DNA from 3 places in the Klebsiella quasipneumoniae subsp. quasipneumoniae genome. Region 3 is predicted to be linked to each of the others. Evidence: predicted binding sites of a transcription regulator. Region 3 holds the regulator's gene; each other region holds the start of a gene.
The links. Region 3 encodes CRP, which controls carbon source genes, mostly activating them, when cyclic AMP is high. Its sites were predicted from a motif close to ATGTGANNNNNNTCACAT; they were not measured.
Positions count from the first base shown of each region.

Region 1 (6,371 bases), 1.4 Mb from region 3:
TCGCGCACGGAGTGAACCGGAATAATCCCCTCCGCTTTCCGATCTTCCGGGCACAGCATCATCCCGGCCTGGATGGCCTGGGCCGGTTTGCGTATGTCGACGGGCTGGCCATCGATATACACCTGACCGCTGGTGATCCGCGTCCCGCCGAACAGACCTTTCATCAGTTCGCTGCGCCCGGCGCCCACCAGCCCAAACAGGCCGACGATTTCGCCACTGCGCACCGAGAGGCTGACCGGCGTGCGCACGCCCGGGGCCTTCACCTCCTCCAGACGCAGCCGCTCTTCGCCGTAGGGGCGAGGTTTCCAGCCGTAAATATCCCCCAGATTGCGTCCCACCATCGCCTGAACCAGCGCGTCGTGGCTGACGCTCGGCATATCATCAAAGGTGCAGACGTAGCGGCCATCTTTAAAGACGGTGATGGCATCGCTGAGGGCAAAAATTTCTTCCATCCGGTGTGAAACATAGATGATGACTCGCCCCTCCTCCCGTAGCTCGCGGATAACGCGAAACAGGTTGTCGATCTCCCGGGCGGAGAGCGAACTGGTCGGTTCATCGAAGGCGATAATTTTGGCGTTACGCGCCAGCGCTTTGGCAATCTCCACCATCTGCCACTGGCCAATGGAGAGATACTTCAGCGGCGTCTCCGGGTCGATATCCAGCCCCAGATGCTCAAGCTGCAGGCGGGCCTCGTAGTTGAGCAGCGAGCGGTTGACGATACCGCCTCTGTGCGGCAGCTGGCCAAGATAGATATTTTCGGCGACGGTCATCTCCGGGATCAGATGCAGTTCCTGATAGATAATCGCCACGCCGGCGTTGAGCGCCGCCATCGTATTGGTGAACGCCATCTGCTGACCGCCGATCTGCAGGTGGCCCGCGGTGGGGATGTAGTTACCGCTGAGGATTTTCAGCAGCGTCGATTTGCCTGCGCCATTTTCGCCCATCAGCGCGTGGATCTGTCCTGGGTAGCAGTCAAAACTGATATCGGACAAGGCCTTTACGCCAGGGAACGTCATGGTGATGCCGCGAAATGAGAGATAAGGGGTAGACTGTTGCATAACGACTCCGCTCTTCTGCACTCAGCCCCCGCCGCGGCGGGGGCCAGTTCAACCGGGCTGTTACAGCCCTTTTTTCGCCAGCTCTTCTTTGAAGTTATCGCGGGTAATCAGCACCACATCGGTCACCGCAGTGAACTTCGGCGGCTCAACGCCCTTGGTGACCCAGTTGTAGAGCATTTCGCTGGTTTTATAGCCATGAATATCCGGGCTTGGCAGCAGGGAGCCATAGAAGCCGGTCGGCTGCGCCTTCGACAGTTCGTTGACGGCATCCACGCCGTTGATGCCAATGCCAATCACATCCGGCGCTTTAAAGCCCTGGCCTTCAGTGGCACGCACGCCGCCGAGCACGGTGTTGTCGTTCATCCCAACGATCAGCCAGTGTTTAACCTGCGGGTGCTGGACCAGCATTGAGTTACCGGCGTCAAACGCCCCCGGGATATCGTTAGATTTTGTCGGAACGCGGTAGATTTGCGCTTCCGGGAAACCGGCCGCCTTCAGGGCATCGATGGAGCCAGTGGTACGACGGCGGGCGGTGTCCAGCTCATCGGCGGTGATGGCCATCACCGCGGTGTCTTTGACATCCCAGCCGCGTTTCTGCATCTCTTTATACAGCTCCTGCCCCTGGCGGGCGCCGATTTCGCTGGCCGCCATCATCACCAGCGGCACGCTCTCCATCGGTTTACCTTTGGCGTTGACGAACTGGTCATCGACGGTAATCACCTTCATGTCATAGCCGCGCGCCTTAGCGACAATCGCCGAGCCGAGCTTAGGATCGGGGGTACAGATGACAAAGCCCTTCGCGCCGCTGGCCGCCAGGCTATCGATGGCGTTCAGGGTTTTCTCACCATCCGGCACCGCAATTTTAATGACGTCAAAGCCTAAATCTTTTCCTGCTTTATCAGCAAATTTCCACTCGGTCTGGAACCATGGCTCTTCCGGCTGTTTCACCAGAAAACCCAATTTCAGGTTTTCCGCCATAGCTGATTGTGACATAACCGCTGCAAGACCAATGGCCGCCAGCGCTTTAGTAAATTTGTGCATGGTAAACTCCAGCTTTAATTCGCTTTCATGTAGGGAAAAATCGGAATTAACTTTTTTATCAGCATCAAAACAAGGCATTAGAAAAATCACATTCCCTACTGCCGTTGTTAGAGTAGTAATACCCGGAAATTATTTCTCCATACGAGAGCATTATCACATCGCGGAATTACAGTAATTGCGTACATAGATTTAGCAAAAAAAGCCATAAAAAAAGACATAATTGTCATACAATTTAACCGGAGAATAGCAGGATCATCTATACCACCAGCAGGGTTATCCCTGTGATGTCAGAGGGTGTTTAACAGAGGGTTACGGCACTGTTATATCCAGCGGCTAACGGGGTCGCAGCGGCGGTCAACTGCCTGCCGGCGCTGAAGATCAGCAGACGCGCGTCGCCAGTCCGGCATCGGCCGTTTTATATCGCGATAAAACGGATCTTTTGCGTAATTTATTCCGAATTGAAAAAAGATATTCCCGCTGCATAAAAAAGCCTGCAACAAAAAATAAAAATAATTATCATCACCATGAAACATTGCTCTCTGAAATAACTTATAGCTTTGCGTTATACGACGAATCTCGTAGTCAAATACCTATAACTTATACCTGGCACACCGCGCTAGCGCCCCGGTCTACGCCGCCAACCTCCAGCCAGTCGTCATTCAGGAATAATCGTGTAACAAAACGTAAATTATCCATATTGAGAGTTTTCTTAATTCCATTCAGCGAGTATTCTAAAATTGTCGGCAAGAGGAAAAATTACCCGACTCATACGGAATGTGTAGAGTTTTATTATTCTGCAACAGTGCAGCGCGTCACTCTTTTATCCTGTTGTTTACCGCAGGAACCGCTGACGCGCACCAGTAACCCCTTCCCGGTTAATAAGGATATTTTTATGGCAGTTCCAGGAATGGCACAAAAGCTAAACACCCAGATGAACCTTGAGTTCCACGCCTCTAACGTTTACCTGAACTTAAGCGAGTGGTGCGCCCGGCATCGCTTCGACGGCGCCGCGACACTTTTGCGCAACCGCGCGCAGTGCAGCATCACCCTCACCATGCGCGTATTTGACTATCTGAAAAAAGCCGGCAGCTGGCCGATAGTGAATCCCGACCGCGCCTGTAATCCCGAATGTACCTCGCTGGAAGATCTCTTTACCCAAACCCTGGTCGATTACCGCCAGCGTAGCAGTATGCTGAGCGGTCTCGCCGAAGAAGCCAAAGCGCAGAGCGATGACAACACCTGGCGTTTTCTGACCCGGCTGGCGGAAGAGCAGCAGCAGGATGGGCTGCTGCTGCAAAGCGTGCTCGAGGAAATTCGCAATGCCGACAAAGCCGGGATCGGTATGGAACAGACCGATCGCCGTCTGATGGCCCTCGTCGGAGCGTCACAGAAACCCCATTAATCAGAGGTGTCGGGCCTTTCTCGGCCGATCAGGGGGGAGCGCGTTCGCGCTGCCCCGCCCTGTTTATTAATCCGTTATCGCTATACTCCCCTGCCATTTATTCCTCAAAAGAATAAAAAAGTTTTAACTCGATCCCATTCCCTCGTCACCGTTACCCCTTTGGGGGGATTAGTGAGCGCGGTCACTTTTTGTTGAGCCACAAAGAAATATAAAAACAGTGTTTCAAAAATATAAAACACGAGGTTTATTTTTTATGGCTCGATACACGGCTTCAGCCTCTGAAGGGCTGCAGGGAAGACCGATCTTGTTACGCCATCAGTTAGCCTACGGCGGCGGTAATCTGTTAGGGAGTGGCGCACTGGCGATAAGCGGGGCATGGCTACTCTATTTTTATACGACCTTTTGCGGCCTGACGCTGATCGAGGCCTCATTTATCTTCTCCGTCGCCAGCATCATCGACGCCATCAGCAACCCGCTGATGGGCTATCTGACGGATAACTTTGGCAAAACGCGGTTAGGCAAGCGCTTTGGCCGTCGGCGCTTCTTTTTGCTGATCGGCATTCCGCTGATGCTGTTCTACCCGCTGCTGTGGGTAGAGGGCCTGAGTTTCTGGTACTACCTGTGCACCTACGTGGTGTTTGAGATCATCTACACCTCCATCATGGTGCCCTATGAAACGCTGGCGACAGAGATGACCGATGATTTCTCGCTACGCTCAAAGCTCACCGGCTATAAAGCCATCTTCGGCAAGCTGGCCAACTTCCTCGCCGCATTTATTCCCGGACAGTTCATTCTGCTGTACGGCAAAGATTCCGCCACCCCTTTCTTCCTCACCGGCCTGACCTACGGCGCGATCCTGATCGTCGCGATTACCTGTCTGTGGCTGTGCAGCTGGGAGCGCGAGCGTGCGGAAGCCGTGGATACCAGCGCGAAAAAGGGGCTGCTGAGCACCCTGCTGTCGCTGGCGAAAGACATGCGTTCCACCTTTTATCTGCGCGTGTTCCGCAAACATCTCGGTATGTACCTGTGCGGGTTTGGCGCGGAATGGCTGTTTGCCTCCATCTTCACCTATTTCGTGATATTCGTTCTGCAGCACGATCCGGCAATGGTGGCCGGGCTGAACAGCCTGAACTCGATTCTGCAGCTGATCTCCACCGCGCTGTTTATCGGCCTGTGTGTGAAAAAGGGCTTCAGCAAACCCTATATCCTCGCGCTGGGGATCGTGATTTTCGCAGTCCTGCTGTATACCTCGCTGTGGTTCTTCCATCTGCCGTCAGGCCTGGCGACCGTGCTGATGTTCGGTATTACCGTGCTGTTCGGCCTGGGGACCGGCGGGGTTTACTATATTCCCTGGACCGTTTACACCTTCCTCGCCGATGTCGACGAGATCTACACCGGACGCCGCCGGGAAGGCATCTATGCCGGCGCCATGACCTTTTCAGGGAAAATTCTGCGCTCGATTGTGGTGTTTTCGATGGGGGCCATCCTGAGCTTTTACGGTTTCCAGTCAAAAGCGCACAGCCAACCGGAAAGCGCCGTGACCGCCATCGCGGTGGTATTCTGCGTCGGTGTCGTCGCCTTAGCCCTGGCCGCCATCGTCTTCAGTAAGCAGATGAAACTGGACCGTAAAGCCCATCTGGTGGTCCTGCAGGAAGTCGCGCGGATTAAAGCGGGCGGTAAAATCAGTGATATTGCGCCGGAGGTGCGGGCAATCGTTGAGGATCTGGTTGGCCATCGCTACGAAGAGTGCTGGGGCAACAGCAAATTGTTTAAAACCGCTGAGGCTGCGCCAACGCAGACCGTGGTTTCCCATTAAAGGAAAAGGCCCCGTCGGTCACCCGCGGGGCCGGTTATTAATGCGTTTCTTCCTGCGGGGTAAACTTCAGCTCAATCAGGGCAATCGCTTTTTGCACCGCGCGAAGCGTCACCGGATCGGCAGAGGCCGGGTGGCTGGCGAAGTCGATGGCTTTCAGCTGGCTGGTCATTTTTTCACGCACTTCCACCGGCGCGATGACGTCAATCACGTCGAGGATCTGCTTGATAACCAGCTGGCAGGCAACCACATCGGAAACCAGCTCGTCGTGTTCGGTAAGATGTTGAGACATTAATTACTCCTTTTTTCAGGAGCGTAATAGTACCCTAAATCGTTAACGATAATAAAACCTGCCGTGGCAGGTTTTTTTCGCCACCCGAGTGGCTGGCGGCACCTTTGCTGCCGCTTTGCCGAGGATCCCCTTGATGGCAGCGACAACATGAATACCGCGATCTCTTCCGGGAACGAACGTGCTTTTTCAGCCCCGGCGCTGCTGGTGGCTGGCGCCTTTTTTATGGAGTTTCTCGACGGGACGGTGATCGCTACCGCCCTGCCCGACATGGCGAGAGATTTTGGCGTTACCGCCGTCGAGCTGAATATCGGCATCAGCGCCTATCTGATTACCCTCGCGGTGCTGATCCCCGCCAGCGGCTGGATCGCCGATCGCTTTGGCGCCCGGGCTATCTTCACCCTCGCCCTGGCCATTTTTACCCTTGCCTCGATCTTTTGCGGCCTCTCCAGCGAGATGCATATCTTTGTCGCCATGCGTATCCTGCAGGGGATCGGCGGCGCGCTGATGGTCCCCGTCGGTCGTCTGGCGGTACTGCGCACCACGCCGAAACACCTGCTGATAAAGGCCATCGCCACCCTCACCTGGCCGGCGCTGGTGGCCCCTATTATCGGCCCGCCTTTGGGAGGCTTTATTACCCGCTACGCCAGCTGGCACTGGATCTTCTTTATCAATGTCCCGCTGGGCGTCGCGGCGATTATCCTGTCGTTGCGCATCATTCCTGATATCCGCGAAGCAGAGCGGCGCGCCTTTGATATGACAGGGTTT
Region 1 is NZ_CP084876.1:1,851,948-1,858,318, reverse strand. Features, by position in the region: gene araG (L-arabinose ABC transporter ATP-binding protein AraG) at 1-1,058, opposite strand, end outside; gene LGM20_RS08995 (arabinose ABC transporter substrate-binding protein) at 1,119-2,099, opposite strand; gene LGM20_RS08990 (non-heme ferritin-like protein) at 2,992-3,501, shown strand; gene LGM20_RS08985 (hypothetical protein) at 3,606-3,740, opposite strand; gene LGM20_RS08980 (MFS transporter) at 3,806-5,317, shown strand; gene LGM20_RS08975 (DUF2766 family protein) at 5,355-5,606, opposite strand; gene LGM20_RS08970 (MFS transporter) at 5,754-6,371, shown strand, end outside.
Region 1: the regulator CRP is predicted to act here: its motif matches at 2,241-2,258, upstream of LGM20_RS08995 (arabinose ABC transporter substrate-binding protein).

Region 2 (6,371 bases), 2.3 Mb from region 3:
CCACTACCGCGAAAATCGTCAAGAGCATTGTGCCGACCATGATGGCCAACGGGTTTAACGGCATCTTCCTGGTGGCCACCAACCCGTGTGACATCATCACCTGGCAGGTATGGCAGCTCTCCGGTCTGCCGCGCAGCCAGGTGCTGGGCACCGGCGTCTGGCTGGATACCACCCGCCTGCGTCGTCTGCTGGCGCAGGAGCTGAACATTGGCGCCCAGAGCATCGACGCTTTTATCCTCGGCGAGCACGGCGATACCCAGTTTCCGGTATGGTCGCACTCCTCGGTATATGGCACGCCGATCGCCGACCTCTACCAGCAACGCACCGGCCGGCCGCTCGACCGGGAGGCGATGGCCGACAAAGTGCGCAAGCTGGGGTTTGAGATCTACGCCGGCAAAGGCTGTACGGAATATGGCGTGGCAGGCACCATCGCCGAGATCTGCCGCAATATTTTTACCGGCAGCCACCGCGCGCTGGCGGTCTCCTGCATTCTTGACGGTGAGTACGGGGTCAGCGGCGCGGCGGCTGGGGTGCCGGCGGTGCTGGCCCAGGGGGGCGTGGAGCAGATTATCGAACTGCGGCTGGCCGGCGAAGAACAGGCGAAGTTCAGCCAGTCGGTTGCGGTGATCAAAGCCAATATCGCGCGTCTGCCCTGACGGCAGACGGCGGCGTCTGGATCAGTCGGCAATGATCAGCTGAGGGGAAAGGGTCACCAGCGCCTCGCGGGTCGCTTCCGGCAGGTGGCCGTCGGTGACGATATCGGTCAACGACTCCAGCGGGGCAATGTTGAAGAGTGACCAGGCGCCGTATTTGGAGCTGTCCGCCAGCAGAATGCGCCGGCGGGCATTGGCCATCAGATCGCGTTTCAGGGCGGCCTTCTCCTCCGTCGGGGCGGTGATCCCTTTCTCAAGGTCCCAGCCGTTGCAGCTGACGAAGGCGAGATCGGGCCAGATGGTCTGCAGCAGGCGGCGGCCGTGATCGCCGATGCACGACTGGCTGCTGTCATCGATGCGCCCGCCGATAATCGTCACTTCAATCTGCTTAAATTCCGACAAAAACAGGGCGATATGTAAATCGCTGGTGATCACCCGCAGCGGCAGATGGGTGATCTGCCGCGCCAGTTCAATCATGGTGGTGCCGGCATCAAGCACAATGGCGTCGCCGGCTTTCACCAGCGCTGCCGCCGCGCTGGCGATCGCCTGCTTTTCCAGCGGGCTGCGCTGGGCTTTCTCCAGCGTCGTCGGCTGGGCAGGAATAAACCGGTTCAACGTCACCCCGCCATGCGTGCGGCTGATCACCCCTTCCTGATCGAGTTTGATCAGGTCGCGGCGAATGGTGGCTGGCGAGGCGTTGGTCGCCGCCACCAGCTGGTCGACTGTCACCAGATTATGGCTTTTCAGGAAGTCCATAATCTGCTCTAACCGGTTATATCCCTTCATGTTATTCCTGCGCGATCTGCATGGCGAGCTCAATGGAGGTTGCCATGCTCTCAGACTTCGCTTTACCTGTCCAGGCAATATCAAACGCGGTGCCATGATCCGCAGAGGTGCGGATAAACGGCAGCCCGGCGGTGATATTGACCCCATCATAGAATCCCAGCAGCTTCAGCGGAATATGCCCCTGGTCGTGATACATCGCCACGACCATGTCGTACATCCCCTCATGACACTGCATAAACACCGTGTCCGGCGGACAGGGGCCGGTTACCTCCACTCCCTGCTCCCGCATGGCGGCAACCGCGGGGGCGACGATGCGGATCTCTTCATCACCAAACAGGCCGTTCTCCCCGGCGTGCGGGTTCACGCCGGCGACCGCAATGCGCGGACGCTGATAGCCGACGCGGCGCAGAAAGCGATCCGCCACGCCAATCACTGTCTCAATCCGCGGCTGGTTGAGGGTGTCAAGGAACTGGCGCAGGGCGATATGGGTGGTGATATGGATTACCTTAAGCTTTTCGGTATACAGCACCATGGCGTAATCGGTGGTTTGCGTCAGGTGGGCCAACAGTTCCGTATGGCCGGGAAAAGCATGCCCCGCCAGATGCAGCGCCTCTTTATTCAACGGCGCGGTGGCGATGGCCGCGACGGCGCCCTCCAGCGCGAGGCGGGTCGCCCGCTTAATGCAGCGAAACGCCAGATCCCCGGCCTGGGCCTGCACTTCGCCAGGACGCAGCCCCTGCGGGTCGCTGAGCGGCTCATCGATGACGTTAATCGTCGCCGGGGCAAAGCTTGCCTCGGCGGGATGGTCAATGATGCGCAGCTCCGCCCGCGGGGTGATGTTCAACGCCAGGATACGCCGCAGCGTCTGCGCGCAGCCCACCACCACCACCGGCGCGCCGCTCAGCGCCCCTTCGGCGAGGGATTTGATAATAATCTCCGGACCAATCCCTGCCGGGTCGCCCATTGTGACTGCAATGATGTTAGACACTCAGTTTCTCCTCAATAAAATTCACAACATGTAATAGCGTGGTGTCGGTGCCGAATCCTCCGGCTTTAGTCATCACCGGCCGCGACCAGCGGCCGCCGAGGAAGTATCCGTATGGGACGCACTCCGCGACCCGGCCGCGGATCTGAAAACCGCTGGCGCCGAGCGCCTGAGCCACGGCGATGGCCACATCGCCACCGGAGAGATACAGCGCACCAGGGGGGCACAGCGCCACCGCCTGTGCCGTAACGTCGGCAAGCCAGGCGCAGATGTGCTCCCCGTAGGCCGCACGGCTGAGACCGCGTTCGCGGCACTGGGCTTCAATCCCGTGCCGGACGGCGTTATTCGGGTGGGTGGTCACCACGCAGTGATCCCCCTCACGCAGCACCTCGGCGATCCGCGAGGCTACCTCCTTCGGCGATCCGCTAAAGGCCTGTTCGACATCAATTTCGATCTTTCTCACTCGGGAATGAGCCTGCAGCGCAGCGACCTGGCGCTGCGCCATCTCGCTCATCGAGCCGACCACCGCCAGCAGCGGCCCCTGCTCGCTGCGGCGCAGGCGGCGCGCCAGCGCCTCGCAAAGGCCTGCCGAGCCGACCAGCAGGGTCTCCTGCGCATGAGGAGCGACGGCGTCAATAACCTGATCCAGATGACGCTCTTCCCAGGCGTCGATAATCAGTACCTGCCTCGCTTCGCCTGCCGTCGCTAACGCTCCCGGAAGCTGGGCGGCGCTCAGCGACCGGCTCGGCAGCCGGCTCTGCATGGCGAGAATGCCGGCAATATCCGCCCGGCTAACCGGCGTCTTCGGATCGCTGGCAAATTCGGTGTGATCGAGGGGTATCCCGTGTACATAGCAGCGTCCATCCCGGGTATGCCGCCCGGCCGCCGGGTAAGCCGGCGCCACAACCGCCACCCGGCAGCCCTGCGCCGTCATCATCGCTTCCAGTTCGGCGCCGGGGTTGCCGCGCAGCGTGGAGTCGATCTTCTTTATCTGCCAGCGCGGGGCGAATCGCGCCGCGCCGCGCAGCAGAGCGGTGACCTTGTCGGCGGCCGCGCCGGCGGTCATCGCCCGGCTGTCGCTGTTGAGTATTAACGCCCGGGCGGATGACGCCTGCCCGGCGGAGAATGCCACTTCTACCGACATGCCCGCCTCCGCCAGGCTGACCCCGGCGTCATTGGCTCCGGTAAAGTCATCTGCCAGCACCAGCACGCTGTTATTGCCGTCTTTCATTGTCCTGCCTTCTGGTCGTTGTAAACGTTGCAAACCTGAAATTGATTATATTCAATCATATTTGATTAAATGTGAGCAAGCTCAAGTTATTAAACCGCCGTATAAATTATAACTTTTCCCCACCAGACGAGTAGAACGACTCGTGAATGATTGAATTCAATCAACCACTACCAAGGAGAAACGCGTGGCGACGATACACAGCACGATCATCAGCGGGGCTGGCGCCTCATCGGCCCTGCTCCCGCTGCTGGCAGATAAAACCCGTATCCTGCTGGTGACCGACCAGAACGTCGGGGCGCTGGAGGCGACCCGGGCGATCCATCGCCTGCTGGCGGCTGACGGGCGCCAGGTTGAGGTCATTAACAGTGTGCCTGCCGAGCCCAGTCATCAGGATGTGGCGGAGATCGTCAGCCAGCTGGGCGCTTCTCAACCGCAGATGGTCGTCGGCATTGGCGGTGGGAGCGTACTGGACGTGGCGAAACTGCTGTCGGTGCTGCTGCATCCGCAAGCCCCCACTCTGACGGCCCTGCTGGCGGGTGAACAGCCGCAACGACGGCTATGCTCCCTGCTGATCCCTGCCACCGCCGGGACCGGCTCCGAAGCAACGCCGAACGCTATTCTGGCGATCCCCGAGCAGCAGACCAAAGTGGGGATCATCTCCCCGGTGCTGCTCCCGGACTACGTCGCCCTGCTGCCGGAGCTGACCACCAGCATGCCGGCCAGCATCGCAGCCTCGACCGGGATCGATGCTCTGTGCCATCTGCTGGAGTGTTTCACCTCCACCGTGGCCAACCCGGTAAGCGATAACGCGGCGTTAATCGGTTTACACAAGCTGGTGCGTCATATCGAACGCTCGGTGGATCAGCCGCAGGATCTGACGGCGAAGCTGGAGATGCTCTGGGCCTCGTGGTACGGCGGCGCGGCGATCAACTATGCCGGCACCCATCTGGTGCATGCGCTCTCCTATCCGCTCGGCGGCACCTGGCACCTGCCGCACGGGGTGGCCAACGCCATTCTGCTGGCGCCCTGCATGCGGGTGGTCCGCCCCCACGCGGTGGCGAAGTTCGCTCAGGTCTGGGATCTGATCCCCGACGCGGACCTCACCCTCAGCGAGGAAGAGAAATCCCATGCGCTGGTGGCATGGCTGGCGGCGCTGGTCAAACGCTTACCGCTGCCCGATAACCTCGCCGCGCTCGGCGTTCCCGCAGACAGTATCCCCGCCCTCAGCGCGGCGGCGCAGAACGTGAAGCGCCTGATGAATAACGCCCCCTGCAGCGTCAGCCGTGAAGAGATCGCGGCTATCTACCAGACGCTGTTTCCGGAACATGCCTAACAGGAGAAAGTCAAATGAGGAGAGCCATTAGCGGCGTACTCACCGCCATCGTTACCCCCTTTACCACTGAGGGAGCCCTTAACCTGCCAGCGCTGCAGCAGCAGGTGCAGCGCCAGATCGCCGCGGGCAACGGCATATTCTGCGGCGGCACCAACGGCGAGTTTTTTGTCCTCAATGAGGAAGAGAAGATCGCCGTCGCCAGAACCTGCGTGGAGGCGGCCGCCGGTCGCGCGCCGGTGGTAGCCCACATCGGGGAGGTTTCCACGCGGGAGACCCGCCGGCTTGGCCAGCAGATCGCCCGCCTCGGGGTTGACGCGGTATCGGCCATTACCCCGTGGTTCGTGCCCCTGAAGCAGGAAGAGCTGATAAACCACTATACGGCAATCGCCGACGCCCTGAGCGTCCCGCTCTTTCTTTACAACATTCCCGCCCGCACCGGTAACACCCTTGCGCCGGAGACAGCGCGTAAGCTGGCGCAGCACGACAATATCATTGGCATCAAGGATAGCGCCGGCAGCTACGACAGTCTGAAAGGCTTTCTTGACGCGGTACGCGACATTGACGGTTTCGACGTTCTCAACGGCCCGGACTCGCTTATCCATCAGGGGTTTGTCGACGGCTGCTCAGCCTGCATCTCGGGGCTTGCCAACGTCGCGCCTGCCGAGATCAACGCTATCTGGTCGCTGTTCCATGCTGGAGATATCGCCGGATCGCGCCAGGCGCAGGAGCGGGTAACGGGCCTGCGCACCGACCTTTACAAGGTAGCGTTCTCACCCGCGGCGGTGAAAAAAGCGCTGCAGCTGATGGGCCATGAGGTGGGCGACAGCCGCTACGCGGTGCAGTTTAGTGACCAGCAGCTGCAAGAAATACGCGGCATCATTGCCCGTTATTTAGCGTAATACCCGCTGCGTTTCGTAAATAAAACAGACCGGGTACTGCCGTACCCAGGATTCGTACGCCCAGAGAGAGGCTAAGATGAATCATTTTACCGCTGAAGATACCTTTATTATTGTCGGCATTGTCATTGCCTATATTCTGTTTACCACCTGGCTGACATTCCGTATTCGTAGTAAGAATTCCGGGGATTTTATGGAAGGCTCGCGCGCCATGCCGGCCTTTATTGTCGGTATATTACTGATGTCGGAATATATTGGCGCCAAATCAACCATCGGTACCGCTCAGGCCGCCTTTGAGAGCGGAATTGCCGCCTCATGGTCCGTGCTGGGGGCGGCCATCGGCTTCCCGCTGTTCGGTTTGATTCTGGTAAAGCGCATCTATAACACCGGGAAAATCACCATATCCGGGGCTATCGCTGAGAAATATGGCACCAGTACCAAAAATATTATCTCCCTGATCATGATTTATGCGCTGTTGCTGGTTAAC
Region 2 is NZ_CP084876.1:2,696,203-2,702,573, forward strand. Features, by position in the region: gene LGM20_RS13135 (L-lactate dehydrogenase) at 1-656, shown strand, start outside; gene LGM20_RS13140 (DeoR/GlpR family DNA-binding transcription regulator) at 678-1,439, opposite strand; gene LGM20_RS13145 (D-threonate 4-phosphate dehydrogenase) at 1,441-2,427, opposite strand; gene dtnK (D-threonate kinase) at 2,420-3,655, opposite strand; gene LGM20_RS13155 (iron-containing alcohol dehydrogenase) at 3,840-4,988, shown strand; gene LGM20_RS13160 (dihydrodipicolinate synthase family protein) at 5,003-5,887, shown strand; gene LGM20_RS13165 (sodium:solute symporter family protein) at 5,964-6,371, shown strand, end outside.
Region 2: the regulator CRP is predicted to act here: its motif matches at 3,725-3,742, upstream of LGM20_RS13155 (iron-containing alcohol dehydrogenase).

Region 3 (6,371 bases):
AGGCCTTAACCGAAGCGCTGATCGACTTTGAAGGGGCGCTGGTGGTCGTATCGCACGATCGCCACCTGATCCGCTCCACCACCGACGATCTGTACCTTGTCCACGATGGCAAAGTCGAACCGTTCGACGGCGATCTGGACGATTATCAGCAGTGGCTCAGCGACTCGCAAAAACAGGAGTCCCAGAGCGGCGACGCGCCAAAAGAGAGCGGCAACAGCGCGCAAGCGCGCAAAGACCAGAAGCGTCGCGAAGCGGAGCTGCGCAGCCAGACCCAACCGCTGCGCAAAGAGATCGCCCGTCTGGAGAAAGAGATGGACAAGCTCAACGCGCAGCTGGCCAGTGCGGAAGAGAAACTTGGCGACAGCGAACTCTACGACGCCTCGCGGAAAGCGGAACTGACTGAATGCCTGCAGCAGCAGGCCAGCGCGAAATCCGGGCTGGAAGAGTGCGAAATGGCCTGGCTGGAGGCTCAAGAGCAGCTGGAGCGCATGCTTCAGGAAGGCTAACGCCGCCTCATCATTCTGCCTGCGACGGCGCGGGCAGAATGGGTTTCTGCCATTCCCATGCTCAGGCCATCAATGACATCAATGGTTTGTTTTCGGTGTCACCGGGCGTCATTGGCCACAAGACCACATATTGGCTAACTCCCGCGCGCCCTGCGCGGTATAGTCATCATCACGTTTATTAATTATTCTGGTGCTATGGTTGAAATCATCCCCACAGACATGACGCCCCCCGAAAACGATTCGCGTGAGTTCCATCCCATGCGCGGCGTGGGCAATCGTCATCTGCAAACCATGCTGCCGCGGCTGATCCGCCGTAAATTGCGCTTTACCCCGCACTGGCAGCGCCTTGAGCTGCCGGACGGCGATTTTGTCGATCTCGCCTGGAGCGAAGACCCACACCAGGCGCGCCACAAGCCGCGCCTCGTCGTCTTTCATGGTCTGGAAGGGAGTCTGCACAGCCCGTATGCCCATGGCCTGATCCACGCGGCGATGCAGCGCGGCTGGCTGGGCGTGGTCATGCACTTTCGCGGCTGCAGCGGCGAACCTAACCGCAATCACCGCATCTATCACTCCGGCGAAACGGAAGATGGCACCTGGTTTCTCCACTGGCTGCAGCGCGAGTTTGGCCCCGCGCCGACCGCCGCCGTCGGCTATTCGCTGGGCGGCAACATGCTGGGCTGCCTGCTGGCAGAAGAAGGCGACCGCTGCCCGCTGGATGCGGCGGTGATCGTTTCCGCGCCTTTCATGCTGGAAGCCTGCAGCTATCATATGGATAAGGGCTTCTCGCGAGTTTATCAGCGCTATCTGCTCAATCTGTTAAAAGCCAACGCCTCACGTAAGCTGAAAGCGTATCCTGGCTCGCTGCCCGTCGATTTACGCCAGCTCAAAGGGATGCGCCGCATCCGGGAATTTGACGACATGATCACCGCCAAAATCCATGGTTTCGCCGATGCGCTGGATTATTACCGGCAATGCAGCGCCATGCCGCGGCTCAGCGATATCACTAAGCCGACGCTCATCATCCATGCGAAAGACGACCCGTTTATGGACCACCACTCCATTCCCCCGCAGGAGCAACTGCCGGCGAACGTTGAGTATCAATTGACTGAACAAGGCGGCCACGTCGGCTTCGTCGGCGGCACCCTGCGTAAACCGGAGATGTGGCTGGAAAGACGCATTCCCGACTGGTTAAACCGCTGGCTGGAGGTTCCCGTATGATTATTCCCTGGCAGGATCTGGATCCCGAAACGCTGGATAACCTGATTGAAAGCTTTGTGTTACGCGAAGGCACCGATTATGGTGAACATGAACGTTCACTTGCCGATAAAGTCGCCGATGTAAAACAGCAGCTGAAACGCGGAGAGGCGGTCCTCGTGTGGTCGGAACTGCATGAGACGGTCAATATTATGCCGCGCGCGCTGTTTAACGGCTAAGGCGACGACACTACATCGTTTAACCAGGGAGTTGTTATGTCTGCCAAACATCCGGTGATCGCCGTCACGGGCTCCAGCGGCGCGGGCACTACCACCACCAGCCTCGCCTTTCGCAAAATCTTCGCGCAGCTAAATCTGCACGCCGCGGAGGTGGAAGGCGACAGCTTTCATCGCTACACCCGCCCGGAAATGGACATGGCGATCCGCAAAGCGCGGGATCAGGGCAAACATATCAGCTACTTTGGCCCGGAGGCGAACGACTTCGGCCTGCTGGAGCAGACCTTTGTCGACTATGGCCGCCATGGCAAAGGCCAGTCGCGTAAATACCTGCACACCTATGACGAAGCCGTGCCGTGGAATCAGGTGCCGGGAACCTTCACCCCATGGCAGCCGCTGCCGGAGCCGACGGACGTGCTGTTCTATGAGGGGCTGCACGGCGGGGTTGTCACGCCGCAGCATGATGTCGCCAGCCATGTCGACCTGCTGGTCGGGGTCGTGCCTATCGTTAACCTGGAGTGGATCCAGAAACTCATTCGCGACACCAGCGAACGCGGCCACTCCCGGGAGGCGGTGATGGACTCCGTCGTCCGATCGATGGAAGATTACATTAACTTCATCACCCCGCAGTTTTCCCGCACCCACATCAACTTCCAGCGCGTGCCGACGGTGGACACCTCCAACCCGTTTGCCGCGAAAGCGATCCCCTCTCTGGACGAGAGCTTTGTGGTGATCCATTTCCGCAATCTGCAGAACATCGACTTCCCCTGGCTGCTGGCGATGCTACAGGGCTCGTTTATTTCGCACATGAACACCCTGGTGGTGCCGGGCGGTAAAATGGGGCTGGCGATGGAGCTTATTATGGCGCCGCTGGTCGAGCGTCTGATGGAAGGCCGAAAGATCGGCTAACAGAAAAAACCCCGGCCAGGCCGGGGTTGAGATCATTCACATCAGCAGGCGAAGACTACGCCTCGATCACTTCATAGGAGTGGGTGATCTTCACCGCTTTTTCCAGCATCAGCGCCACCGAGCAGTATTTCTCTGCCGACAGATCCACCGCACGGGAGACTGCGCCATCTTTCAGCGCCTTACCGGTGACGATAAAGTGCAGATTAATATGCGTGAACAGGCGCGGCGCCTCTTCCCGACGCTCAGAGGTCAGCTTCACTTCGCAGTTGGTCACGTCGTGACGACCTTTTTGCAAAATAGAGACCACATCGATCGCACTGCAACCGCCCGCCGCCATCAGCACCATCTCCATCGGGCTGGGCGCCTTATCTCCGGAGTTGCCATCCATCAGAATCTGGTGTCCTGACGCGGACTCCCCGATAAAGGTTAACCCTTCAACCCATTTCACACGCGCTTGCATAAAATTTAACTCCAGTATCGCAATATTCCTGTCAGATTACGCGCACATAACAATTCTCGCAACGGAAGGCGACCTGCGTCATGCTGAAGCGAGACACCAGGAGACATGCGGCGAAAGCTATGCTAAAACAGTCTGGATGCTACAGTAATACATTGATGTACTGCATGTATGCAGAGGAGTTCACATTACAGGCTGTCGAAAAATCATCAGCCAGCTTCCCAGGTATAGGGAAACAATACGATTGCATGCCCGGACGCCGTGTAGTGTCGGCGCCCGGAGATAGCTTATAACAGAGGATAACCGCGCATGGTGCTTGGCAAACCGCAAACAGACCCTACCCTTGAATGGTTCTTGTCTCATTGCCACATTCATAAGTACCCATCAAAGAGCACGCTGATCCACCAGGGTGAGAAAGCAGAAACGCTGTACTACATCGTTAAAGGCTCCGTGGCTGTACTCATCAAGGATGAAGAAGGTAAAGAGATGATCCTCTCCTACCTCAACCAGGGCGATTTCATCGGTGAATTAGGCCTGTTTGAAGAGGGTCAGGAGCGTAGCGCCTGGGTACGGGCGAAAACCGCATGTGAAGTGGCCGAGATCTCTTATAAGAAATTCCGTCAGCTGATCCAGGTGAACCCGGACATTCTGATGCGTCTCTCTTCGCAAATGGCTCGCCGTCTGCAGGTGACGTCTGAGAAAGTGGGCAACCTCGCCTTCCTCGACGTGACGGGCCGTATCGCCCAGACGCTGCTGAACCTGGCGAAGCAACCCGATGCCATGACCCACCCGGACGGTATGCAAATTAAAATTACCCGTCAGGAAATTGGTCAGATCGTCGGCTGCTCTCGTGAAACCGTTGGCCGTATTTTGAAAATGCTGGAAGATCAGAACCTGATTTCCGCCCACGGTAAAACTATCGTCGTCTACGGCACCCGTTAAGTTGCTAAGCGGCGTATTGCTCCTGCAGTACGCCGTTTTTGTTTTTCCCTCATGTGGCGCAGGCTGATTTACCACCCGGAAGTCAACTATGCACTGCGGCAAACGCTGGTGCTGTGTCTGCCTGTGGCCATCGGTCTTCTGCTCGGCCATCTCCAGCAGGGACTCCTGTTTTCCTTAGTTCCCGCCTGCTGCAACATCGCCGGTCTCGACACTCCGCATAAGCGCTTTTTTAAGCGTCTGATTATCGGCGGCTGTCTGTTTGCCGGATGCAGCCTGGTGGTGCAGCTGCTGCTCGCCCAGACCATACCTTTGCCGCTTATTCTCAGCGGCCTGGCGCTATTGCTCGGCGTCACCGCGGAAATCAGTTCGCTGCACGCGCGCCTGCTGCCCGCGTCGCTGATCGCCGCCATCTTTACCCTGAGCCTGGCGGGCAATATGCCCGTCTGGGAGCCGCTGCTGATCTACGCCTTCGGCACGCTATGGTACGGCGTGTTTAACTGGTTCTGGTTCTGGCTGTGGCGCGAACAGCCGCTGCGGGAGTCGCTCAGTCTGCTCTACCGGGAACTGGCCAATTATTGCGAAGCCAAATATAGCCTGTTGACCCAGCATACCGATCCCTCGACCGCCCTGCCGCCGCTGCTCATCCGCCAGCAGAAGGTGGTCGATTTAATCACCCAGTGCTATCAGCAGATGCATATGCTGGCCGCCAACCAACGTAACGACCACAAACGTCTTCTGCGAGCGTTCCAGATGGGGCTGGATCTACAGGAGCATATTTCGGTCAGCCTGCATCAGCCGGAAGAGGTGCAAAAGCTGGTTGAGCGCAGCCATGCCGAAGCGGTGATCCGCTGGAACGCGCAGACCGTCGCCGCCCGCCTGCGGGTGCTGGCGGATGACATGCTCTATCATCGTTTTCCGCAGCGTTTCCAGATGGATAAACAGATCGGCGCCCTGGAAAAGATCGCCCGCCAGCATCCGGATAACCCGGTCGGCCACTTCTGCGCCTGGCACTTCAGCCGCATCGCCCGGGTGCTGCATACCCAGCGCCCACTGTATGCCCGGGATCTGATGGCTGACAAAGAGCGTCGTTTACCGCTGTTTCCCGCGCTAAAGAACTATCTGTCGCTGAAGTCCCCCGCGCTGCGCAACGCCGCCCGCATCAGCGTGATGCTGAGCATCGCCAGCCTGATGGGCAACGCCCTGCATTTGCCGAAGCCCTACTGGATCCTGATGACCGTCCTCTTCGTGACACAGAATGGCTATGGCGCCACGCGGGTTCGTATTGTCCACCGGGCGGCGGGGACGCTCGCCGGCCTGATCATCGCCGGGCTGACCTTGCACTTTCACGTTCCGGAGAGCTATACCCTGAGCGGGATGCTGCTGATCACACTGCTCAGCTATCTGATCATCCGCAAACACTATGGCTGGGCGATGGTGGGGTTTACGGTGACGGCGGTATATACCCTGCAGCTTCTGACGCTCAACGGCGAACAGTTTATTATCGCCCGGCTGATCGACACGCTGATCGGCTGCCTGATCGCCTTCGGCGGGATGGTCTGGCTGTGGCCGCAGTGGCAGAGCGGCCTGCTGAAAAAAAACGCCCACGATGCGCTGGAGGCCGACCAGCAGGCGATTCGCCTGATCCTCAGCCCCGACCCCAAAGCGCCCGCGCTGGCCTACCAGCGCATGCGCGTCAATCAGGCGCACAACGCGCTCTACAACTCCCTGAATCAGGCGATGCAGGAGCCCGGGTTTAATACCCACTACCTGGAAGATATGAAGCTATGGGTGACGCACAGCCAGTTTATCGTCGAACACATCAACGCCATGACCACTTTGGCCCGGGAGCATACGATGCTCACCCCGGATCTTGCCCAGCGCTATCTCGAATCCTGTGAGATTGCCCTGCAGCGCTGTCAGCAGCGGCTGGACAGCGATGGTCCCGGCAGCGCAGGGGATGTCAATATTATGGAGTCACCGGAAAGCGAGGTGCCGATCGGTCCGTTAAGCACCCTGGAGCAGCATCTGCAACGCATTCTGGGCCATCTGAACACCATGCACACCATTTCGTCAGTGGCATGGCGTCAGCGGCCGCATCACGGCATCTGGCTGCGGAAGATCAGCCGT
Region 3 is NZ_CP084876.1:422,590-428,960, reverse strand. Features, by position in the region: gene LGM20_RS01970 (ABC transporter ATP-binding protein) at 1-506, shown strand, start outside; gene LGM20_RS01965 (hydrolase) at 765-1,724, shown strand; gene LGM20_RS01960 (YheU family protein) at 1,721-1,939, shown strand; gene LGM20_RS01955 (phosphoribulokinase) at 1,976-2,845, shown strand; gene LGM20_RS01950 (OsmC family protein) at 2,901-3,305, opposite strand; gene crp (cAMP-activated global transcriptional regulator CRP) at 3,612-4,244, shown strand; gene LGM20_RS01940 (YccS/YhfK family putative transporter) at 4,296-6,371, shown strand, end outside; gene argD (bifunctional acetylornithine/succinyldiaminopimelate transaminase) at 6,364-6,371, opposite strand, start outside.